Regions from separate parts of the Nocardiopsis rhodophaea genome, predicted to be linked through region 1. Evidence: predicted binding sites of a transcription regulator. Region 1 holds the regulator's gene; the other holds the start of a gene.
What was found. The regulator HspR, encoded in region 1, represses chaperone genes until heat shock. The targets are predictions, from matches to a motif close to ANTTGAGTCNNNNNGACTCAANT.
Positions count from the first base shown of each region.

Region 2: lon (endopeptidase La) is a predicted target of HspR. The motif match lies at 2,088-2,110, and genes of this name have one in related genera.

Region 1 is NZ_BAAAPC010000008.1:159,514-163,926, reverse strand. Features, by position in the region: gene dnaK (molecular chaperone DnaK) at 1-195, shown strand, start outside; gene grpE (nucleotide exchange factor GrpE) at 233-949, shown strand; gene dnaJ (molecular chaperone DnaJ) at 1,079-2,233, shown strand; gene ABD259_RS11165 (heat shock protein transcriptional repressor HspR) at 2,239-2,667, shown strand; gene clpB (ATP-dependent chaperone ClpB) at 2,893-4,413, shown strand, end outside.
Region 2 is NZ_BAAAPC010000011.1:175,525-179,937, reverse strand. Features, by position in the region: gene ABD259_RS14310 (ABC transporter substrate-binding protein) at 1-891, shown strand, start outside; gene ABD259_RS14305 (SRPBCC family protein) at 1,051-1,566, opposite strand; gene ABD259_RS14300 (ArsR/SmtB family transcription factor) at 1,556-1,948, opposite strand; gene lon (endopeptidase La) at 2,122-4,413, shown strand, end outside.

The DNA.
Region 1 (4,413 bases):
GCGAGCGAGAAGGTCGCGCTGGCCAGCCAGAAGATCGGCTCCGCCATCTACGGCCAGGGCCAGGGCGCCGACGGTGCCGCTGCCGGTGCGGGGGCCGAGGGTGCCACCGCCGACGCGGGCGCCCAGGCGGACGACGACGTCGTCGACGCCGAGATCGTCGACGAGGAGAACGGCAAGCGGAACGGCAACGCCTGATCCGTCCGGTACGCGGAAGGCAAGGAGGCGCAAACGAATGGCGCTGCCGGAGAACGAGAACGGTCACGAGCAGCAGGGCCCGGTGATCCGCGACAAGCGTCGTATCGATCCCGAGACCGGTGAGCTGCGGGCCCCGGAGGCGGGAGAGACCGTCGCCCCGGAGGCGGCCGAATCGGCGGGCACGGCGGAGGTTCCCGCTGCCGAGGACAGCAGCGCGGAACTCGCCGAGGCCAAGCAGCAGGCCGCCGAGCTGATGAACGACCTCAAGCGGTTGCAGGCCGAGTACGCCAACTACCGCAAGCGGGTCGAGCGCGACCGGGCGGCGGTTCGGGAGCAGGGGCTCGCCCAGGTTCTGGGTGAGCTGCTGCCGATCCTGGACGACATCGGGCGGGCCCGCGAACACGACGAGCTCAACGGCGGGTTCAAGTCCGTCGGCGAGGCGCTGGAGTCCGCGGTCACCAAGCTGGGGTTGAAGAAGTACGGGGACAAGGGCGACGAGTTCGACCCCACCGTGCACGAGGCCCTGACGATGGTGCCGACGCCGGGTGCCACCACCCCGACAGTGATCGAGGTGTTCCAGCCCGGGTACGTCATCGGAGAACGGGTGATCCGCCCGGCCCGCGTGGTCGTGGCGGGGCCCGCCGAGGACGAGGGCACCGAGCCGGAGGGTGGCGCGGAGGCGGCCTCCGCCCCGGAGGGTGCGGCCGAGACACCGGCCGCCGAGTCCGGGCCCGACGGCGACGACAAGAAGTAGCGAGTGAACCGCCCCGGGCGCCCGCGTGGCACCCGGGGCGGTGAACCAGGTGAGCAGTGGGCAGGATCGGTAGCGCGGACCGCACCGCCCCACCGGTAACGAGCGCGAAGCGGGAGTAGGCAAGCGTCGATGAGCACCAAGGACTACCTGGAGAAGGACTACTACAAGGTCCTCGGGGTCTCAAAGACGGCCACGCAGGACGAGATCAAGCAGGCCTATCGCAAGCTCGCGCGCGCAAACCACCCCGACGCCAACACCGCCGATCCGAAGGCCGAAGAGCGCTTCAAGGAGATCTCCGAGGCCTACAGCGTCCTGTCGGACGAACAGCGCCGCAAGGAGTACGACGAGGCGCGGTCGCTGTTCGGCGGCGCCTACCAGCCCGGCGGGGGAACCGGTCCGGGCGGATTCGACATGGGCGACCTGTTCGGGCACGGCCCGACCGGCGGCGGGGTCGGCGGCGAGCGGCTGAGCGACCTGTTCGGCGGCCTGTTCGGCGGGCGGGGGCGCACCAGCACGCGGTCGCGGCGCGGTGCCGACGTGGAGACCGAGACCACGCTGACCTTCAGCGAGGCGGCGCGCGGCGCCACCCGGTCGTTCAAGCTGACCAGTGACGCCGCCTGCGCCAGCTGCAAGGGGACGGGGGCCCGGGCCGGGTCCGCGCCCCGCATGTGCCCCACGTGCTCCGGCACCGGGCACGACAGCACCATTCTGGGAGGGTTCTCCCTCTCAGAGCCCTGCAGTCAGTGCAAGGGGCGCGGGCTCGTCGTGGACGACCCCTGCCCCGTGTGCAACGGCAGCGGTCGGGGGAAGAGCACCCGTACGGTCCAGACGAGGATCCCCGCGGGGGTCTCCGACGGCCAGCGGATCAGGATCAAGGGCAAAGGCGCGCCGGGTGAACACGGGGGGCCGGCGGGAGACCTCTACGTGGTGGTTCATGTGCAGCCGCACCCAGTGTTCGGCAAGACCGGCGACAACCTGACGATCACCGTCCCGGTGACCTTCCCCGAGGCGGCGCTCGGCGCCGATGTGCGCGTGCCGACCCTCAATGGGATGCCGGTGACGGTGAAGATCCCCCCGGGCACGCCGAACGGGCGCACGTTCCGGGTCCGGGGCAAGGGCGCGGACCGCCGCGACGGAACCAAGGGCGACCTGCTCGTGACCGTTGAGGTGTCGGTACCCAAGACGCTGAGCGAGGACGCCCGCGCCGCCCTGGAGAAGTTCCGGGCGGCCACGGCGGACCAGGACCCGCGCCGTGACTTGGAGACGCGGGCGAAGGGAATGTGAATGCGATGACTGAGCGAGGGTTCGGCGAGGACATCCCGGTCTACGTGATCTCCGTCGCCGCCGAGCTGTCCGGGCTCCACCCGCAGACGCTGCGCCAGTACGACCGGCTCGGACTGGTCTCACCGGGCCGCGCCGCGGGGCGGGGGCGGCGCTACTCCATGCGCGACGTCCAGATGCTGCGCGAGGTGCAGAGGCTGTCCCAGGAGGAGGGCATCAACCTCGCCGGCATCAAGCGCATCCTGGAGCTCCAGCGCGAGGTCGACGAGCTGCGCGAGCACCTCTTCCACCTGCGCAACGAACTCGACGCGGCGCGCACGGCGGTCGCGCGTCGGCTGGCCCAGAGCGGGCCGGAGCAGGGCAACGAGCTGCTGCCGCTCCGGCACACACGTGTGACGATCTTCAATACCGCGCCTCCCCCCGAAGACGACGCGTGACCCACGCGGCGCACACGGTTTCCCGTTGATCGCGGGAGGGGCCGCCGCACCTCGCGAGCGGGGATCCGCAGGGCCTGGGGGCGTCACACGATCCCCACCGGCCGCGGGACTCCACCCGGCGCCCCGGCCCACCTTTTTCGCGGCGACCGGGCCGGCGGGCTTCGGCCGGACGTTCGGATTACACCACCTCAAGGACTGACTCTGCTGTTAGGGGGCGGCGAAGCGATGAACTACAAACTCACCACCAAGAGCCAGGAAGCGCTATCGGCGGCGATGCGGCGCGCGACCACGGACGGCAGCCCGCAGGTCGAGCCGCTGCACCTGCTCGCCGCCCTCGTCAACCAGGGAGAGGGCATCATCCGTCCCCTCCTCAAGGAGGTCGGGGTCGACCCCGGCCAGTTCAACACCAAGGTCGAGCAGGCCATCGCGGGGCTGCCGCGGGCTGCGGGCAGCACGGTCAGTGCCCCGGCCAGCTCCCGGCAGCTCATCGTCTCGCTGAACACCGCGGCGCAGCGCGCCCAGCAGATGGAGGACGAGTACGTCTCCACCGAGCACCTGCTCGTCGGACTGGCCGCTGACGGCGGTGAGGCGGGGCGCCTGCTCAAGGACGCCGGCGCGACGCCCGAGGCGCTGCTGGAGGCGTTCGAGCGGGTGCGCGGGCCGGGCAAGGTCACCTCCGAGAACCCGGAGGACACCTACCAGGCACTGGAGAAGTACGGCGTCGACCTGACTGAGCGGGCGCGCTCGGGCGCGCTCGACCCGGTGATCGGCCGCGACTCCGAGATCCGGCGGGTCGTCCAGGTGCTGTCCCGGCGCACCAAGAACAACCCCGTGCTCATCGGCGAGCCGGGTGTCGGCAAGACGGCGGTCGTGGAGGGCCTGGCGCAGCGCGTCGTCGCGGGCGACGTGCCCGAGTCGCTGCGCGACAAGCGGCTGATCGCGCTCGACCTCTCGGCGATGGTGGCCGGGGCCAAGTACCGGGGCGAGTTCGAGGAGCGGCTGAAGGCCGTCCTGAACGAGATCAAGGAGAGCGACGGCCAGATCATCACGTTCATCGACGAGCTGCACACCATGGTGGGTGCGGGCGCGGCCGAGGGCGCGATGGACGCGGGCAACATGCTCAAGCCGATGCTCGCGCGCGGCGAGCTGCGCATGGTCGGTGCCACCACCCTGGACGAGTACCGCGAGCGCATCGAGAAGGACCCGGCGCTGGAGCGCCGCTTCCAGCAGGTGCAGGTGGGCGAGCCGTCGGCCGCCGACACCATCGCCATCCTCCGCGGGCTCAAGGGGCGCTACGAGGCGCACCACAAGGTGCAGATCTCCGACCAGGCGCTGGTTGCGGCCGCGACGCTGTCGGACCGCTACATCACCGCCCGCTTCCTGCCGGACAAGGCCATCGACCTGGTCGACGAGGCGGCCTCGCGGCTGCGCATGGAGATCGACTCGCGGCCGGTGGAGATCGACGAGCTGCAGCGCACCGTCGACCGGCTGAAGATGGAGGAGATGGCGTTGGAGAAGGAGTCCGACGCCGCCTCGATCCAGCGTCTGGAGCGGCTGCGCGCCGACCTCGCCGACAGGCAGGAGGAGCTCAACGGGCTGGTCGCCCGGTGGGAGCAGGAGAAGGCCGGGCTGAACCGCGTCGGTGAGCTCAAGGAACGCCTCGACGAGCTGCGGACCCAGGCCGAGCGCGCCCAGCGCGACGGCGACTTCACCGAGGCCTCCCGGCTGATGTACGGGGAGATCCCC
Region 2 (4,413 bases), on a different contig from region 1:
GTCAGTGACGTGGTGCTCCGCGTGGGTGACCAGATCGACGGAGCCCAGGCGCTGCTTGAGGCGTCGGGGGAGCTCGACGATGTCCCGTACACGATCGAATGGTCCACGTTCACCTCCGGCCCGCCGCTGTTGGAGGCCCTGCACGCCGACGCGGTCGACATCGGCCAGGTCGGCAACACGCCCCCGGTCTTCGCCGCGGCCGCGGGCTCGGACATGCGGATCGTCGCCGCCTTCGCGTCCTCCCCGGACAGCACCTCGATCGTCGTGCCGACCGACTCCGACATCGAGAGCCCCGCCGACCTGGTGGGCCACTCCATCGCCGTGACCAAGGGCAGCTCTGCCCACGGTCAGCTGCTGGGGGTTGTGAAAGCCGAAAAACTCGCCTTCGACGACATCGACGTCAACTACGTCCAGCCCGCAGACGGCCTGGCGGCCTTCTCCGAGGGCCAGGCCGACGCCTGGGCGGCATGGGACCCCTACATCGCCCAGGCCGAGGACCGTGTGGGCGCGAAGATCCTGGTCAGCGCCGAGGGATACAGCAACACCTTCACCTTCCAGGTCGCCGCGGTTGATGCGTTGGAAGACCCGGCCAAGGAAGCGGCGCTGGAGGACTACGTGGGCCGGGTCCACCGCGCGGTGCTGTGGAGCGCGGCCCACCCGGACGCCTACGCGAAGGTGTGGTCCCAGCACACCGGACTGCCCGACAAGGTCACCCGGATCGCCGCCGAGCGGCGTGCCCCCGCGCCGCGGCCCATCGACACGGAGTTGATCGCGTCCGAGCAGGACCTGGCCGACGCCTTCGCCGACGCCGGGGAGATTCCCGAAGCGCCGGTGATGGCGGACTATGTCGATGACCGGTTCAACGATCTCGTGCCTGAGGCCGAAGGGTGAGCGGGGAACAAGCGGGACATGTCATGTCAGACGAGATCACGCGGCGGCCGGCGCTGCTGGGCGGATCGCGTGGGCGCTCGCCCTGGCCAACGGCGTATCGCGGTGGCGCGGCCGCCGATGGCCAGGGACGCGCTGTGCGCGTGGTGTGCGGTGTGGCCTCTAGTGGTCGGCGCCAGAGCGCTCGACGATCTCGGCGAGGCGGTTCAGGGTTTCGCGGAGACCCGACTCCATGCCCGAGGCCACCATGGCGTCGCGGTCTTCGACGGACTGGAAGACGGAGACGCTGGTGTACTTGGTCTTGCCTCCGTCGATCTCCTCGAAAGTAGCGGTGTCGAGTTCCACGTGTCCGGGCACGCCTTCGAATTCGAAGGTGGAGACGACGCGTTCCGGTGCGACGAGGTCGTGGTAGACGCCCTTGAACGCGTATTCGGTGCCGTGCTCATCGCGGCTGATGTAGCGCCACACGCCGCCCGGCCGGACCTCGGCGCGGTCGACGGTCGTCTCGTACTGGGCGGGGCCCCACCACTTGGGGATGAGGTCCGGGTCGGTGAACGCCGCGTAGACGACGTCGCGCGGGGCGTCGAAGACGCGGGTGACGACGATGTCGTGGCGGCCCGGTTCGACGATGAGTTCGGTCTTGTCGGTTTTGTTGGTCGTATTGGTCCTATCGGCCATGGTTCTCGTCCCCTTGGTCCTGGTGATCCTGCCGATGGGTCTCGCGGTTGGCGTGCATGCGGTGCTGGAGGCTCTTGATCTCCTGGTCGAGGCGGTCGAACCGCTCTTCCCAGCTGGCCCGGTAGCGCTCGATCCAGTCGGAGGCTGATTGCAACGGCGCCGCCTCCAGGCGGCACGGCCGCCACTGGGCGCTGCGTCCCCGGCTGATGAGGCCCGCGCGTTCGAGCACCTTCAGGTGTTTGGAGATCGCCTGGAGGCTGACGGAGAAGGGCTCGGCCAGTTCGTTCACCGTTGCCTCACCCTCGGCCAGGCGGGCCAGGATCTCCCGCCGGGTGGGGTCGGCCAGCGCCGCGAACGTCAGGCTGAGCTGATCTTCTTCCATACCCTATTCAACCTCTCGGTTGTTTAACCTATAGGTTGATTATGCGCGTCAGGGGAGAGGGTGTCAAGGAGCGCGCGGCGCCTCGGATCGCGATCGCTCACGGCGAACGCCGCGAGGGGAACAAAACCCGACTCTTTTTTATTGAGTGATAGTGACTCAACAAGGAGGGTTCGATGAGTGAAGCCCAGTCCAGCGTGACGTTGCCCGTCCTCCCCCTCGACGGAGACGTCGTCCTACCTGGCATGGTCGTGCCAGTGGACATTTCCGAGTCCGACGTCCGTGCCGCGATCGAGGCCGCCCAGGCCGGGGACGATCGAGACGAGAAGGTTCCCGGCATCACCTCGCAGAGCGGCAGGGGAAGCAAGCCGCGGGTGCTGATCGTGCCGCGCATCGACGGCTCCTACGCCGGTGTCGGCGCGGTGGCCGTCATCGAGCAGGTCGGCCGCACCCCCGAAGGCGAACCCGCGGCCGTACTGCGCGGAATCGCGCGTGCCCGCGTCGGCAGCGGGACCACCGGCCCCGGCGCGGCCCTGTGGGTGTCGGTCGACATCCACCACGAGGAGGCACCCGAGGGCGGCTACCCCGGCAAGGTCACCGAAGCGGCCCGCGAGTACAAGGCGCTGCTCACCACCTACCTGCAGAAGCGCGGTGCCTGGCAGATCCTCGACGGCATCCAGCAGCTCGACGACCCGGGCAAGCTGGCCGACCGCGGTGGATACTCCCCGTTCCTGAAGACCGAGCAGAAGCTGGAGCTGCTGCAGACCTACGACGTCGCTGAGCGGCTGCGCCTGCTCAGCGAATGGACCCGCGAGTACCTGGCCGAACTCGACGTCGCCGAGACCATCGACGCCGACGTCCAGGAGGGCGTGGAGAAGCAGCAGCGCGAGTTCCTGCTGCGCCGCCAGCTGGAGGCGATCCGCAAGGAGCTCAACGAGCTGTCCGGAAAGCCGGGCAGCGAGGAAGAGGACTACCGCGAACGTGTCGAGGCCGCCGACCTGCCCGACTACGTCCGCAAGGCCGCGCTCGCCGAGGTCGACAAGCTGGAGCGGGCCGGTGACTCCTCACCCGAGTCCGGCTGGATCCGCACCTGGCTCGACACCATCCTCGACATGCCGTGGAACGAGCGCACCGAGGACGCCTACGACATCGCCGGGGCACGGGAGATCCTCGACGCCGACCACGCCGGGCTCGACGACGTCAAGGAGCGCATCGTCGAATACCTGGCGGTGCGCAAGCGCCGCGAGGACAAGGGCCTCGGCGTGATCGGCGGGCGGCGCAGCGGCGCCGTACTCGCCCTCGTCGGCCCGCCCGGTGTCGGTAAGACGTCGCTGGGCGAGTCCGTGGCGCGCGCCATGGGCCGCGAGTTCACCCGCGTGGCGCTGGGCGGCGTCCGCGACGAGGCCGAGATCCGCGGCCACCGCCGCACCTACGTCGGCGCCCTGCCGGGCCGTATCGTCCGGGCAATCAAGGAGTCCGGCTCGATGAACCCCGTCGTGCTGCTCGACGAGATCGACAAGGTCGGCAGCGACTTCCGCGGCGACCCCACGGCCGCACTGCTGGAGGTGCTGGACCCGGCGCAGAACCACACGTTCCGCGACCACTACCTGGAAGTCGACCTCGACCTGTCCGACGTCGTCTTCCTGGCCACAGCCAACGCGCTGGAAACCATCCCCGGCCCGCTGCTGGACCGGATGGAACTGGTGGAGCTCGACGGCTACACCGAGGACGAGAAGGTCACCATCGCCCGGGACCACCTGCTTCCGCGCCAGCTGGAACGGGCCGGCATGGACGCCACCGACGTCGACTTCGAGGAGGGCGCGCTGCGCAGCATCGCGGCCGAGTACACGCGCGAGGCGGGCGTGCGCGGCCTGGAGCGGACCATCGCGCGTGTGCTGCGGAAGGTCGCAGCGGGCGTGGCCCTGGGTGAGCGGGAACTCCCGGTCACGGTGCGCGCCGAGGACCTGCCCCAGTACATCGGCCGTCCGAAGCACACGCCGGAGTCGGCCGAGCGGACGTCCGTCCCAGGCGTGGCCACCGGCCTCGCCGTGACGGGTGCGGGCGGAGATGTGCTCTTCGTCGAGGCCTCGCTGGCCGACGCCGAATCCGGGGGCAGTGGGCTGACCCTGACGGGCCAGCTCGGCGAGGTGATGCAGGAGTCCGCCCAGATCGCCCTCTCCTACCTGCGCTCACGCGGCGCGGAGCTGGAGCTTCCGGTGGGCGACCTGAAGGAGCGCGGCGTGCACATCCACGTCCCGGCGGGTGCGATCCCCAAGGACGGCCCGAGCGCCGGTGTCACCATGACGACCGCGCTCGCGTCGCTCCTGTCGGGCCGGCCCGCGCGCTCCGATGTCGGGATGACCGGTGAGGTCTCGCTGACCGGGCGCGTGCTGCCCATCGGCGGTGTGAAGCAGAAGCTGCTGGCCGCCCACCGCGCCGGCGTGACCACGGTGCTGATCCCGTCGCGC